One region of the Streptomyces albiaxialis genome, then DNA from elsewhere that is predicted to be linked to it. Evidence: predicted binding sites of a transcription regulator. Region 1 holds the regulator's gene; the other holds the start of a gene.

Region 1 (7,477 bases):
CGGCGGCGCGGAGCTGGGGCACGCCGGATACCTCGCGCCGGGGCACGGGCCCCGCGCGCCGGGAGAGCACCGGGCGCCCCGCCTCACGCGGCCGTACGCGGCGGCGGAGTGGACCAGCCATGGGGCGCTCTCCTTCCTCGCCGAGGCGTCCGACCTGCTCGCTGGTCACACCGACGAGGACAAGGTGGCCTCGCTGGCGGGCCAGTTGATGGTGCCCCGGTTCGCCGACTGGTGCGCCGTGTGGCTGGAGGACCCGGACGAGGGGGCCGTCCCCCGGCTGGCCCGGGTCTGGCACGCGCAGGAGGACCGCATCGAGGAGTTGCGGGCCGAGCTGCAGAAGGACCCGCCTGCGCTGACCGCCCGCTCCCTTCCCGGGCAGGCGCTGCCCTGGCGGTGGCCCACGGGCGCGGCCTCGACCGCGCCGGGCGGCGCGTCCGCCGCGTGCCGCCTGGTCGTCGGCGGACGGGTCGTCGGCACGCTTCTGATCGGCCGTGCGGGCCTGCTGCGCATCCCCGACGAAGTGATGGGCCTCATCGAGGACTTCGCGCGCCGGGTGGCGCTCGCCGTGCTCTCCGCGCGCCGCTACACGCGCCAGGCCACCATCAGCCAGATCCTCCAGCGCGGCCTCCTGCCCAGCGGCGAGGCGGCGATCCCGGGCCTGGACACGGCAGTCGTCTACGAGCCCTCGGGCGAGGGGGCCTGGGCCGGCGGCGACTTCTACGATCTGCTCGAACTCCCCGACGGCCGCTGGCGCTTCGCCCTCGGCGACGTGCAGGGCAACGGCCCCGAGGCCGCCGTGGTGACCGGCCTCGCCCGCCCCGTCCTGCGGCTGCTCGCACGCGAGGGCTTCTCCGTCACCGAGACCATGGACCGGCTCAACCGGGAGATCGGCGAGCAGGCACGCTTCCTCTCGCTCCTCTACGGCGAGCTGTCCTTCCGCCCCGAGGACGAGGGCGGCGTGGACTGCTCCGTGGTCTGCGCGGGCCACCCGCTGCCGCTGATCCGGGACGCCGCCGGGGGAGTGCGGGTCGCGGCGCTGCCGCAGATCCTGCTCGGCGTGATGCGGGACGTCGCCTACGACTGCCAGCTCTTCACGCTCCAGCCGGGCGACACGATGCTGTGCGTCACCGACGGCGTGACCGAACGGCGGTCCGGGAGGCGGCTGTTCGACGACGGCGACGGCCTCGCGACCGTCCTCGGCACCTGCGAGGGCCTGGACGCGGCGGCCACGGCCGAGCGCGTCCGGCGCGCGGTCCACGACTTCGCCCCGGGCCGCCCGACGGACGACCTCGCGCTGCTTGTGCTGAGGGCTCCTGCCTGAACAGGGCCTGCCCGGCGCATTCCGGTGCGCCCTGTGCCTTTCGGGCTGCGCCCTGTGCCGGGGGCCGGGACTGGGGTGCCCCCCCCGCCTGTGCTTTGCGGGCTGCCGCCCGGTGCGGGCCCCCGGGGGTCCCCCTGCCTGTGCCTCGCGGGGTGCGGCTGGTGCCGTTGTGCCCGGGCACGGGGTGCCCCTGCCTGTGCTTTGCGGGGCGCGACCGCGTTGTGGCCGGTCGCGCAGTTCCCCGCGCCCCTTCGGGGCACGGTCGGTGCCCGGCACGACCGTGGCTGCCCCCGCCTGTGCCTTGCGGGGTGCGGCTGCGTCGTGGCCGGTCGCGCAGTTCCCCGCGCCCCTTCGGGGCGCGTCCGCGCGGGTCAGTCCACCAGGTCGCGGACCACCGCGTCGGCCAGGAGGCGGCCGCGGAGGGTGAGGACGGCGTGCCCGCGCTCGTACGGCTCCGGCTCCAGCAGGCCCTCGTCCCGGGCGCGGTGTGCCGCCTCGGCGCCCGTGGGGGCGAGGAGGGAGAGCGGGCAGCCCTGGGAGAGGCGCAGCTCCAGCAGGACGCGCTCCACGCGCCGGTCCTCGTCCGTGAGGACCTCGCGTCCGGCGCCCGGCGAGCGCCCCTCGGCCAGGGCGCGCGCGTACGCGGCGGGGTGCTTGACGTTCCACCACCGCACGCCCCCGACATGGCTGTGCGCGCCGGGACCGGCGCCCCACCAGTCGGCGCCCGTCCAGTACAGCTCGTTGTGTCTGCAGCGGGCCGATCGGTCGTCCGCGGTGGCCCAGTTGGACACCTCGTACCACTCCATGCCCGCCGCCGACAGTCGTTCCTCGGCCAGCAGATAGCGGTCCGCGTGCACGTCGTCGTCCGTCATCGGGACCTCGCCCCGGCGGATGCGGCGTGCGAGCTGCGTGCCCTCCTCGACGATCAGCGCGTACGCCGAGATGTGGTCGGGGCCCGCGCCGAGAGCCGCGTCGAGCGAGGCCCGCCAGTCGTCGTCGGTCTCGCCGGGCGTGCCGTAGATCAGGTCGAGGTTCACATGGCCGAATCCGGCCGCCCGCGCCTCCGCCACGCACGCCTCGGGGCGCCCCGGGGTGTGCGTGCGGTCCAGCACCCGCAGCACGTGCTGCCGGGCGCTCTGCATTCCGAACGAGATCCGGTTGAACCCCGCCTCCCGCAGCGCGGCGAGCGAGGCGGGTCCCACCGACTCCGGGTTGGCCTCGGTCGTCACCTCGGCGCCGTCGGCGAGCCCGAACTCGTCCTTGACCGCCGCCAGCATCCGCCCCAGGTCGGCGGGGTCCAGCAGCGTCGGCGTACCGCCGCCCACGAACACGGTCTCGACGGGCCGGGGGTCGTCCCCCAGCACCTTCCGGGCCAGCCGGATCTCCTCGACGACGGTCGCCGCGTAGTCGTCCCGCGAGGTGCCGCCCAGCTCGGAGGCGGTGTAGGTGTTGAAGTCGCAGTACCCGCAGCGCGTGGCGCAGTACGGAACGTGCAGGTAGAAGCCGAGGGGGCGGTCGGCGGCGCCGTCGAGGGCGCGCTGCGGGAGCGACCCGTCATCGGGCACGGGCTCGCCGTCGGGAAGTGCGGAGGGCATCTCTCCATTGCACCACTCCCGACGACCGTTCCCGCCAGTCGGCCGGAGCGGTCAGTCGGCGGGAGCGGTCAGTCGGCCGGAGCGGTGACGAAGTCGATCAGCTCTTCGACGCGGCCCAGGAGCGCCGGCTCCAGGTCCCTGTAGGTGGAGACGGCGCCCAGGACGCGCTTCCAGGCCGCGCCCGTGTTCTCCGGCCAGCCCAGCGCGCGGCAGACGCCCGTCTTCCAGTCTTGGCCCTTGGGCACGCGGGGCCAGGCGGGGATGCCGAGCGAGGAGGGCTTCACGGCCTCCCAGATGTCGATGTACGGGTGGCCGACGACCAGGACGTCGTCGCCCGTGACCTCGGCGGCGATACGGGACTCCTTCGAGCCCGGCACCAGGTGGTCGACCAGGACGCCCAGGCGGGCGTCGGGGCCGGGGGAGAAGGCGTCGACGATCGCGGGGAGGTCGTCCACCCCCTCCAGGTACTCCACGACGACGCCCTCGATGCGCAGGTCGTCGCCCCACACCTTCTCGACCAGCTCGGCGTCGTGCCGCCCCTCGACGTAGATGCGCCCGGCCCGCGCCACCCGCGCCCGCGCGCCGGGGACGGCGAGCGAGCCGGAGGCGGTGAGCCGCGGCCCCGAGGGCGCGGGGGCGGCGGCGCTCGGCCGGACCAGCGTCACGACCTTGCCCTCCAGCAGGAAGCCGCGGGGCTCCATCGGGAAGACCCGGTGCTTGCCGAAGCGGTCCTCCAGGGTGACCGTCGGGCCCCCGGCCGTCTTCTCGCAGCGGATCACCGCGCCGCAGAACCCGGTCGTGACCTCCTCCACCACGAGGTCCGCCTCGGCGGGCACCTCGGGGGCGGGCTTGCGCCGCTTCCACGGCGGGGTGAGGTCGAGGCTGCGGTAGCGGTCGTTGCGCATGGGGCCATTCTGCTATGCGGCGTCGAACCGGCGGGCGAGGCGGTCCCGTTGCCGCCGGACGAACGCCGCGTCCACCAGCGCGCCGTGCCCCGGTACGTACACCGCCTCCTCGCCGCCCAGTGCCAGCAGCCGGTCCAGCGCCTCGGGCCAGCGGGCGGGATGGGCGTCGCGCCCGGCCTGGGGCTCGCCCGACTCCTCCACCAGGTCGCCGCAGAAGACCACGTCCGGCGTCCCCGGCACGAGCACCACCAGGTCGTGGCCCGAGTGCGCGGGGCCGAGGTTGGCGAGGAGCACCTCGCGCCCGCCGCCCAGGGGGACGGTCATGTCGCCGGAGACCAGGTGGTGCGGCCGTACGAGCACATCCGTCGCCTCCGCCGCCTCGTCCTGCCTGAGCCCGTGCCGGACGGCGTCGTCGCGGAGCGAGTCCTTGCGGCGCGCGAGGAGTTCGTCCATGCCGACGGCGCCGTAGACCTGCACCCCGGCGAACGCCGCCGTGCCGAGCACGTGGTCGAAGTGCGGGTGGGTCAGCGCGATATGCGTCACAGCGCGGCCGTACAGGGCGCGTACGTCCGCGCGGACGGCCGCGCCCTCCCGCAGCGAGGAGCCGGTGTCGATCACCAGGACCCCGTCGTCCCCGGTCACGACGCCGACCGTGGCGTCCCAGACCGGCAGCCTGCGCCGCGCCACACCGGGCGCGATCCGCTCCCAGCGCTCCTCGGCCGTACGGTCCCCCGTGCCGTCCGCCGTGCCGCCGTCCGGGGCGCCCGTGGCACCGTCTCCGCGTCCCGGTTCCTGCGCCCGGTCTTCCCAATGCGCCTTCATACGACGACGCTAACCGCACGTGGTCGGCCACGCCCGCGTGCGGCGAGGAGCGCGATAGCGTCGTCGGACGCGAGCGGGCGGCCCTTGCCGTGCCTGTGGTGACCGGCCGTACACTGGCACAGGGAAGCTGGCACTCCTCCGCGGAGAGTGCCAGGGGCGGCACGACGGAACACGAGAAGAGCGGCCGGACGGGAGGTGTGCGCCATGCTCAGCGAGCGCAGACTTGAGGTGCTCCGCGCCATCGTCCAGGACTACGTCGGCACGGAGGAGCCCGTCGGCTCCAAGGCGCTCACCGAGCGGCACAACCTGAGGGTCTCCCCGGCCACTGTCCGTAACGACATGGCGGCGCTGGAGGACGAGGGATACATCGCCCAGCCCCACACCAGCGCGGGCCGCATCCCCACCGACAAGGGGTACCGCCTCTTCGTCGACAAGCTCGCGGGCGTCAAGCCGCTGTCCTCACCGGAGCGGCGCGCGATCCAGAACTTCCTCGACGGCGCCGTCGACCTCGACGACGTCGTGGGGCGCACGGTGCGGCTGCTGGCCCAGCTCACCCGCCAGGTCGCCGTCGTGCAGTACCCCTCGCTGACCCGTTCGACCGTGCGGCACGTCGAGCTGCTGGCGCTCGCGCCCGCGCGGCTGATGCTGGTGCTGATCACCGACACGGGCCGGGTCGAGCAGCGCATGATCGACTGCCCGGCGCCGATCGGCGAAACGGTCCTGGCGGATCTGCGTGCCAGGCTCAACAGCCGGGTGGTGGGCCAGCGCTTCACCGAGGTGCCGTCTCTCGTCCAGGACCTCCCCGAGGCATTCGACGCCGACGACCGGGGAACCATTTCCGCGGTGCTGGCGACTTTGCTGGAGACCCTTGTCGAGGAGACGGAGGAGCGGCTGATGATCGGCGGCACCGCCAATCTCACCCGCTTCGGGCACGACTTCCCGCTCACCATCCGCCCCGTACTGGAGGCGCTGGAGGAGCAGGTCGTGCTGCTCAAACTGCTCGGGGAGTCCAACGACTCGGGCATGACCGTACGAATCGGGCACGAGAACCACCATGAGGGACTGAGTTCCACATCGGTCGTCTCGGTCGGCTACGGTTCGGGCGACGAAGCAGTCGCCAAGCTCGGCGTGGTCGGACCGACCCGCATGGACTACCCCGGAACGATGGGAGCTGTACGCGCAGTGGCACGGTACGTCGGACAGATCCTCGCGGAGTCGTAAGTGGCGACGGACTACTACGCGGTCCTCGGCGTGCAGCGCGACGCCTCGCAGGACGAGATCAAGAAGGCCTTCCGCAGGCTCGCGCGCGAGCTGCACCCGGACGTGAACCCGGATCCGAAGACCCAGGAGCGGTTCAAGGAGATCAACACCGCCTACGAGGTGCTGTCGGACCCGCAGAAGAAGCAGGTCTACGACCTCGGCGGCGACCCGACCTCGGGCGCGGCGGCCGGTGGCGCGGGCGGCTTCGGCGCCGGATTCGGCAACTTCAGCGACATCATGGACGCCTTCTTCGGCACGGCCTCGCAGCGCGGCCCGCGCTCGCGCACGCGCCGCGGCCAGGACGCCATGATCCGGCTGGACATCGACCTCGAAGAGGCGGCGTTCGGCACCACCAAGGACATCCAGGTCGACACGGCCGTCGTCTGCACCACGTGCAGCGGCGAGGGCGCGGCGCCGGGCACCTCGGCGCAGACCTGTGACATGTGCCGGGGCCGGGGCGAGGTCTCCCAGGTGACCCGCTCGTTCCTCGGCCAGGTCATGACCTCGCGCCCGTGCCCTCAGTGCCAAGGCTTCGGCACGGTCGTCCCGACCCCGTGCCCGGAGTGCGCGGGCGACGGCCGGGTGCGGTCGCGGCGCAGCCTGACGGTCAAGATCCCGGCCGGTGTGGACAACGGGACGCGGATCCAGCTCGCGGGCGAGGGCGAGGTCGGCCCCGGCGGCGGCCCCGCAGGCGACCTCTACGTGGAGATCCACGAGAACCCCCACCCCACGTTCCAGCGCCGCGGCGACGACCTGCACTGCACGGTCACCATCCCGATGACGGCGGCCTCGCTCGGCACGAAGGTGCCGCTGGAGACGCTCGACGGGGTGGAGGAGATCGACATCCGTCCCGGCACGCAGTCGGGCCAGTCGATCCCGCTGCACGAGCGCGGCGTCACGCATCTGCGGGGCGGCGGCCGGGGCCAGCTCATCGTCCACGTCGAGGTCACGACCCCGACCAAGCTGGAGCCCGAGCAGGAGGAACTCCTCCGCCGCCTCGCCAAGCTCCGAGGCGAGGAACGCCCGACGGGCCAGTTCCAACCCGGACAGCAGGGTCTCTTCTCCCGCCTGAAGGACGCGTTCAACGGTCGCTGAGGGGGTGCGGGTGTGCCGCGTCGGCCGGGGGTCCGGGGGTTGTCCCCCGGGGGGTGGAGTCCCGCCTGAAGGACGCGTTCAACGGTCGCTGAGGCGGTGCGGGTGTGCCGCGTCGGCCGGGGGTCCGGGGGTTGTCCCCCGGGGGATGGAGTCCCGCCTGAAGGACGCGTTCCACGGTCGCTGAGGGGGCCTGGGCTCAGGGCCTCGGGGCGTGCGGGGCGGGGTGTGGTGACGGGTGGTCGGGGGCGCGGCACCGCGTGACAGGATGAGCGCATGTCCACCGCGTTGCCCTCGCTGACCGAGCTGATCGAGCATCCACTCGTCCAGGCGCCCATGGCCGGGGGCGCCTCCTGCCCCGCGCTCGCCGCCGCGGTGAGCGAGGCCGGCGGGCTGGGTTTCCTCGCCGCCGGGTACAAGACGCCGGAGGCGACGTACGAGGAGGTCCGGCAGGTCCGCCGGCTGACCGACCGGGCCTTCGG
Region 2 (7,477 bases), on a different contig from region 1:
TTGGAGTGGGCGCCCAGGATGGTCAGCAGCTCGTCCTCGTCCACGAAGTCCTTGTCGTAGAAGCGCGCCGCGTCCTCGCCCGTCGTGCCGGAGACCGTGCCCGGCAGGACGTGGTGGCTGAAGATCAGAACGTACGGCGCGTCCGCGTGCTTCTTCAGGGCGCCGTCGAGCCATTCGAGCTGGGTCTTCCCGAGGGTGACGAAGGGCGGGCTGGTGCCGTTCACGGCGGGCGCCGTCGTGCCGATGAAGAGCAGCGGGAGATCCCCGGCGGCCGTCTCGCTGTGGACGTCGGGCATGCCCGTGTACTCCAGGAAGCGCTTGACCTGGGTGTCGAACGGGTCGGAGTTGTACTGCTCGTGGTTGCCGAGCGCCGCCAGCACGCGGTCCGGGTGCGGGTGCTCGGCGAGCTCGGCGTACAGCTCCTCGTACTGTTCGACGGTGCCCTGCGCGACGAGGTCGCCCGCGATGACGAGGGCCTCGGAGTCGCCGAGCGCCTTCAGGTCGTCGAGGGCGTCCCCGAGGTCGTCCAGGCCGCCCTGGATGTCGCTGATCACGTCGAGGGAGACGGCGGCCGCGCGGCGCGGCCGGGCGCCGTACGCCTGCTGGGCCGCGAGGCCGCCGAGCGGGATGGTCAGAAGGCCGAGACCGCCCGCTGTCAGGATCTTTCTCCGTGTGGGGGGAGTCACGGGCGGAAGGTAACCACTGGGCGGTTGCGCGTCTTTGGACTCCTGGTGTCCGGCGCTTGGACGTTAGCGTTCCGCCATGACGACAGCACTGATTACGGGAGCGACGGCCGGTATCGGGGCGGCCTTCGCCCGGCGGCTCGCCCGCGACGGACACAACCTGGTCCTCGTCGCGCGCAACGGCGAGAGGCTGCGCGAGTACGCGACCGAACTGCACGACCGGCACGGCGTCGAGGCGTCCGTGCTGCCCGCCGACCTCTCGACGGACGAGGGTCTCACCGCCGTGGAGGAGCGGCTCGGCGACCGCGAGCACCCGGTCGATCTCCTGGTCAACAACGCCGGTTTCGGCAACAAGGGCCGCTTCCTCGACGTCCCGATGGCGGACGAGCTGACCATGCTGAAGGTGCACTGCGAGGCCGTGCTGCGTCTGACCGCTGCCGCCGTTCCGGTGATGCGGGACCGCCGTAAGGGGGGTGTCGTGAACGTCGCCTCGATGGCCGCCTTCGTGCCGCGGGGGACGTACGGCGCGTCCAAGGCGTGGGTCGTCCAGTTCACGCAGGGCGCCGCGAAGGACCTCACCGGTTCGGGCGTGCGGCTGATGGCGCTGTGCCCCGGGTTCGTACGGACGGAGTTCCACGAGCGGGCCGGGATGGACACCGGGGACATCCCCGGGTGGATGTGGCTCGACGCGGACCGCGTCGTGGACACGGGGCTGCGGGATCTCGCGCGGGGCAAGCCGCTGTCGGTGCCCGACCCCCGCTACAAGGCGCTGCTGGGCGCCTCACGGCTGGTGCCGCGGGCCCTGCTGTCCAAGGCGTCGTCGACCACGGGGCGGAAGTACGGGCCCAAGTGACGTCCCTCTGAGGACGGCTGAAGGGGCGCGGGGAGATCCCCCGCGCCCCTTCGGGCACTACATGGCGCGTCGGTACGCGTCAGTGCGCGTGGCCGTGGCCGTGGCCACCGGCGGCCGACTCGTCCTCCTCGGCCGGCTTCTCGACGACCAGGGTCTCGGTCGTGAGGAGCAGCGAGGCGATCGAGGCGGCGTTCTCCAGCGCGGAGCGGGTGACCTTGACCGGGTCGATGACGCCCTGCTTGACCAGGTCGCCGTACTCGCCCGTGGCGGCGTTGAAGCCCTGGCCCTTGTCCTGCTCGGCGACCTTGGAGGTGATGACGTAACCCTCCAGGCCCGCGTTCTCGGCGATCCAGCGCAGCGGCTCGACGGCGGCGCGGCGGACGACGGCGACACCGGTGGCCTCGTCGCCCTCCTTGCCCAGGTTGCCGTCGAGGACCTTCACCGCGTGCACGAGCGCCGAGCCACCGCCGGAGACGATGCCCTCCTCGACGGCCGCGCGGGTCGCGGAGATCGCGTCCTCCAGGCGGTGCTTCTTCTCCTTCAGCTCGACCTCGGTGGCCGCGCCGACGCGGATGACGCAGACGCCGCCCGCGAGCTTCGCGAGGCGCTCCTGGAGCTTCTCGCGGTCCCAGTCGGAGTCCGTGGCCTCGATCTCGCCCTTGATCTGGGCGACGCGGCCCTGGACGTCCTCGGACGTGCCGGCGCCGTCGACGATCGTGGTGTCGTCCTTGGTGACGGTGACGCGGCGGGCCGAGCCCAGCACGTCGAGACCGGCCTGGTCGAGCTTGAGGCCGACCTCCTCGGCGATCACGGTGGCGCCGGTGAGGGTCGCCATGTCGCCGAGCATCGCCTTGCGGCGGTCACCGAAGCCGGGCGCCTTGACGGCGACGGCGTTGAAGGTGCCGCGGATCTTGTTGACGACGAGGGTGGAGAGGGCCTCGCCCTCGACGTCCTCGGCGATGATCAGCAGCGGCTTCGAGCCACCGGCCTGCATGATCTTCTCCAGCAGCGGCAGCAGGTCCTGGATGGAGCTGATCTTGCCCTGGTGGATCAGGATGTACGGGTCGTCGAGGACGGCCTCCATACGCTCCTGGTCGGTGGTGAAGTAGGGCGAGAGGTAGCCCTTGTCGAAGGCCATGCCCTCGGTGAAGTCCAGCTCCAGACCGAAGGTCTGGGACTCCTCGACGGTGATCACACCGTCCTTGCCGACCTTGTCCATCGCCTCGGCGATCAGCTCGCCGACCTGCTTGTCCTGTGCGGACAGGGCGGCGACGGAGGCGATGTCCTCCTTGGAGTCGATCGGCCGGGCCGTGTCGACCAGCTCGTCGGAGACGGCCTTGACGGCGGCGTCGATGCCCTTCTTCAGGGCGGCCGGGGAGGCACCCGCGGCGACGTTGCGCAGGCCCTCGCGGACCAGCGCCTGCGCCAGCACGGTGGCGGTGGTGGTGCCGTCACCGGCGATGTCGTTGGTCTTGGTCGCGACCTCCTTGAGGAGCTGCGCGCCCAGGTTCTCGTACGGGTCCTCGACCTCGACCTCGCGGGCGATGGTCACGCCGTCGTTGGTGATGGTCGGGGCGCCGAACTTCTTGTCGATGACGACGTTCCGGCCGCGCGGACCGATGGTCACCTTCACGGTGTCGGCGAGGCTGTTGACACCGCGCTCAAGGGCGCGACGGGCGTCCTCGTCGAACTTCAGGATCTTCGCCATGGGAGCTGCTCTGTCCTCTCACACGTCTCGTTCGCGTCTCGCACGAGCCGCGCCCTGGCCCCGGCTACCTCGCGGGAGGGAGCGGGCACCAGGGCGCGGTTCGATGCAGGTCCATACGGCTCGCGCCGCGGTTCTGCTGTCTGCTGAATTACTTCTCGACGATCGCGAGGACGTCGCGGGCCGAGAGGACGAGGTACTCCTCGCCGTTGTACTTCACCTCGGTGCCGCCGTACTTGCTGTACAGCACGATGTCGCCGACCTTTACGTCGAGCGGCAGGCGGTTGCCGTCCTCGAAGCGGCCCGGGCCCACGGCCAGGACGGTGCCCTCCTGGGGCTTCTCCTTGGCGGTGTCCGGAATGACCAGGCCCGAGGCCGTGGTCTCTTCAGCGTCGAGCGGCTGGACCACAATGCGGTCCTCAAGCGGCTTGATGGCAACCTTGGAACTGGCGGTCGTCACGATCCGACCTCCCCCTTCGGAGATCTCATCACGGGGTCATATGTCTGGGGTGGCGACCTGGTAGATCCGTCGTCGCGGGTGCCGGATCTGCCCGTCGCGTACTTCTGGCACTCCCTTGGGGAGAGTGCCAGGGTTGAGATTATGCCTGGGTTAGCACTCGGTCAAGCGGAGTGCCAAACGCTCGCCGCTCCGGCGATCAGCCGACCTCGGGGCGCGGCGCCTTCCCGCCCTCTGATGAGGGGCTGCCCCTTGCCGTGCATCGCAGGCCGCGGGCGCGTCGTGGCCGGGCGCGCAGTTCCCCGCATCCCTTGAGTGGTCCCCGCCCCATGTTTACTGGTCCGGTGGATCCAGAGACGTTTGAGCGGTTGCTCAACGACGAGGGGCAGGCGCTCCTGGAGGAGTTGCGGGCGTACGGGCCCGGGGATGAGTTGGCCTTGGCGACGCGGTTGCGGCGTGTGCATGACGCGGACCTCGTGTCGGCGGCGCTCGCGCAGGCGCGGTTGCGGCAGCGGGCCGTGGGGAAATTCGGGGACGACGCCGGGCGGATGTACTTCACGGCGCACGGGGTCGAGCAGTCGACCCGTACGGTCGTCGCCGCGCACCGGGCCGCGCGTATCGCCGCGCTGGGCGTGCGGACGGCCGTCGATCTGTGCTGCGGGAACGGGGGCGACGCGCTCGCGCTCGCCCGCGCCGGGGTGCGGGTGCTGGCGGTCGACAAGGACCCGCTGACCTGCGCGGTCGCCCGGGCGAACGCCGAGGCTCTGGGGCTCGGCGGGCTGGTCGAGGTGCGGTGCGCGGATGTCGCCGAGGTGGACACGGCCGGGTACGACGCGGTGTTCGTGGATCCCGCGCGGCGGGGCGGGAGGGGCCGGGTGTTCGACCCCGAGGCGTACTCGCCGCCGCTCAGCCTGGCCGTGGAGCTCGCGCGGAAGGCGCCGCTCGCCGCGCTGAAGGTCGCGCCGGGGATCCCGCACGAGGCCGTGCCGGAGGACGCGGGCGCCGAGTGGGTGTCCGACGGGGGCGACGTGAAGGAGGCCGTGCTGTGGTTCGGCGACGGGGCCCCGGGCGCCGTACGGGCCACGCTGCTGCCCGGCGGGCACACCCTCACCGGACGAGGGCTGCCGGACCCGGAGGCCGGGCCCGTGGGGCGCTTCCTGTACGAGCCGGACGGCGCCGTGATCCGCGCGCACCTGGTCGCGGACGTCGCCGAGGAGGTCGGCGGGCGGCTGATCGACGCGACGATCGCCTACGTCACCGCGGACGAGCCGCACGGGACGCCGTACGCCACGGCGTACGAGATCACCGATGTGCTGCCCTTCAACGTCAAGAAGCTGCGGGCGCTGCTGCGCGAGCGCGGGATCGGCGTCGTCACCGTGAAGAAGCGGGGGTCGGCCGTCGAGCCGGAGGAGCTGCGCGGGAAGCTGAAGCTGGAGCCGAAGCGGGACAAGGGAACGTGCACGGTCTTCCTCACCCGCGTCGCCGGAGCACCGGCCATGCTCCTGGGCGCCCCTCTCTGACCTCTCGCCGCTCTCGCTACTCCTCGCCCTCCGCCGCCGCGCGCGTGAACTCGCCTCGGGCCACGCGGGCGGCGAGGGGCTCGTCGCCGAGTGATCCGTAGCCCGTGGCGGACCAGAGGCTGCGGGCGGGCGGCACCTCGAAGTACGGGACGGTGCGGCCCTCGTGGGTGTCCGTCAGGGCCTCGGGGGCGCGGCGGGCCCGGAGGGCGCCGGCGCACGCCTCGCACGCGGCGATGCGCAGCGACTCGCGGTGGCCCAGGGGGCGCCAGCGGGTCCAGCCCGTGGCGCGGCCGTGGAGGGGGTCGAAGAAGCAGACGGGCAGCCGGGCGCCGCCGCGCTTCCGCTTGCCCTTGCGACCGCCGCCCTGGCTCCCGGCCTGGCTCCCGCTCCGACTCCCGCCCTGGCTCGCGTCCTGGCCCTCGTCGAGCGCGCGGAGGGCCTCGCGTCCCTCGTGGACGAGGGCGAGCACGCCCGCGAGGTCGGGGATGCCGCGGGCGGAGTCGAGGACCGTACCGGCCGCCGCGTACGCGTCCAGGGCGAGCTGGAGGAGCGCGGTGTCGCCCTGTTCGTGCTGCTCGTGGGCGCCGACCTCCTCGCCGAGCGCGACCACCTCCTCCTGGGCGCGGCGCCGCAGGTCGCTCTCGCTGGTGCGGCGCGCGGTCGCGAACACGGTGCGGGGCGCGGCGAACGGCGTGCGGACGGCGCTCCGTCCGCGCCTGCGGCGGACCAGGAAGAGCGTCAGGCCCGCGGCCAGCAGGAGCAGCGGGCCGAGGACGAGCACGAGGAGGAAGGCCGGGGACGTGCCCTCGTCGTCTCCCGAGGCCCCGTCGCCGCCCTTGTCCTTGCCGTAGCTGTCCTTGAGATCGGCCGTCGCGCGCTCGTACTGCTTCAGGCCGTCGCCCGACTCGATGATCTCGACGGCGCGGGAGATCCGGTCGTCGAGGCCCTTCTCGCGCAGCTTCTCGATGTGGCCGACAGTGGAAGCCGCCCACATCGCCTCGTGCTTGTCGCGCGGGAACTCGTGGCCGTCGAGGTACTGGCCCTGGCTGCCGGTGTCGCTGAGCGTGACGTAGACGGCCTCCTTCTGCCTGCTCTCGCCGAGCCGGTCGCGGACGACGTCGACGAGCTTGGCCGATTCGCCGTTCCAGTCGTCGCCCTTGACGAGCGGGACGATGACGACGCGGATCGGGATGCCCGTCTTCTCGATCTGCCGTACGAGGGCGCGCTGCCGGGCCGGGGGCAGCGCCCGCTCGTACGCGGGGTCGACGTAGACCGGCGAGCGGCGGAGCGCGTCGGCGATCCGCTGCCCCGGCGCGGGCTCCGCGTGCGCCGTCCCCGCGGGCAGGAGGCAGAGCAGCGTGGCGGAGAGGACGGCCACGAGGGCCGTGCGGAGGGCGCCGAGGGCGGCGCGTGGCTCAGTGGACACCCAACTGCTCCCGTACTCGGCTGACAAGCTGGTCGACCGTGATGCCCCGGCGGGCGCCGAGGGGCCCCGCTGCCCGGTCGTAGGGCTCCCAGGAGGGGGCGAGGCGCAGCACCGTGGCGCGCGCGGCACCGTCGCGCGCCGTCGCGTCCCGCGGCCCCGGCAGTGCCGCACGGCACGCCGCGCACACGGGGTACGAGGAGGCCCGCTCGCCCTCGACGGGCCAGGTGAACGTCTGGTTCCCGGCGGACGGGCCGTGCAGCGGGTTGAGGGCGCACAGATGGCGTATCCGGCGCGCCTCCGCCCGGCCCGCGTCCGCCCGGCGCGCGTCGCCGGATTCGCGCAGGATCGCGCTCCCGGCGCGCAGCAGCGTGACCCCGGTGGCGAGGGTGGCCGCGTCGGCGTCCGTGTCGATCACGCTGTCGCCCTCCTGGTCGAGCAGGAGCGTCGCCGTGTCCAGGCAGTCCCACACCCGGGTGCGGCCGCTCTCGGGCAGCGCGTCGCCGCGCTCGCCGAACGCGGTGCCCAGCTCCTCCAGTTCGCGCCGCGCCGTCCGGCGCAGCCAGCCGAGCGAGGGGCGTGCGGGCGCGTCGGGCGTGGGCGCGCCGTCCGGGCCCGCCACGTCCGGGCGGGCGCCGGGGCCGCGCGCGGCACGGCGCGCGATGCCGAGGCCCGCGGCCGTCAGCCCGAGGCCGCCCGCCGCACCCGCCGCGCCCAGGGCCGCGCCGCCCGCCATGTCGGCGGAGAAGAGCGGCTCCAGCTCGCCCTCCTCGGCGGGGTCCTGGGCGGGCGACGGTGGCAGGTACGGCTCGCCGGGCGGCCCGGCGGGCGTGCGG

What was found. The regulator HrcA, encoded in region 1, represses chaperone genes, less so after heat shock. The targets are predictions, from matches to a motif close to TTNGCACTCNGNNNNNCNGAGTGCNAA.
Region 2: a site for HrcA is predicted at 3,852-3,878, ahead of groES (co-chaperone GroES). Genes of this name have one in related genera too.

The regions. Positions count from the first base shown of each region.
Region 1 covers NZ_BAAAPE010000013.1:539,964-547,440, reverse strand. The annotation lists gene ABD343_RS26120 (SpoIIE family protein phosphatase) at 1-1,321, shown strand, start outside; gene hemW (radical SAM family heme chaperone HemW) at 1,693-2,916, opposite strand; gene ABD343_RS26110 (DUF3097 domain-containing protein) at 2,985-3,821, opposite strand; gene ABD343_RS26105 (MBL fold metallo-hydrolase) at 3,834-4,643, opposite strand; gene hrcA (heat-inducible transcriptional repressor HrcA) at 4,848-5,864, shown strand; gene dnaJ (molecular chaperone DnaJ) at 5,865-6,998, shown strand; gene ABD343_RS26090 (nitronate monooxygenase) at 7,272-7,477, shown strand, end outside.
Region 2 covers NZ_BAAAPE010000007.1:859,394-866,870, forward strand. The annotation lists gene ABD343_RS14905 (DUF4073 domain-containing protein) at 1-686, opposite strand, end outside; gene ABD343_RS14910 (SDR family NAD(P)-dependent oxidoreductase) at 763-1,536, shown strand; gene groL (chaperonin GroEL) at 1,616-3,244, opposite strand; gene groES (co-chaperone GroES) at 3,393-3,701, opposite strand; gene ABD343_RS14925 (THUMP-like domain-containing protein) at 4,028-5,218, shown strand; gene ABD343_RS14930 (hypothetical protein) at 5,235-6,644, opposite strand; gene ABD343_RS14935 (hypothetical protein) at 6,634-7,477, opposite strand, start outside.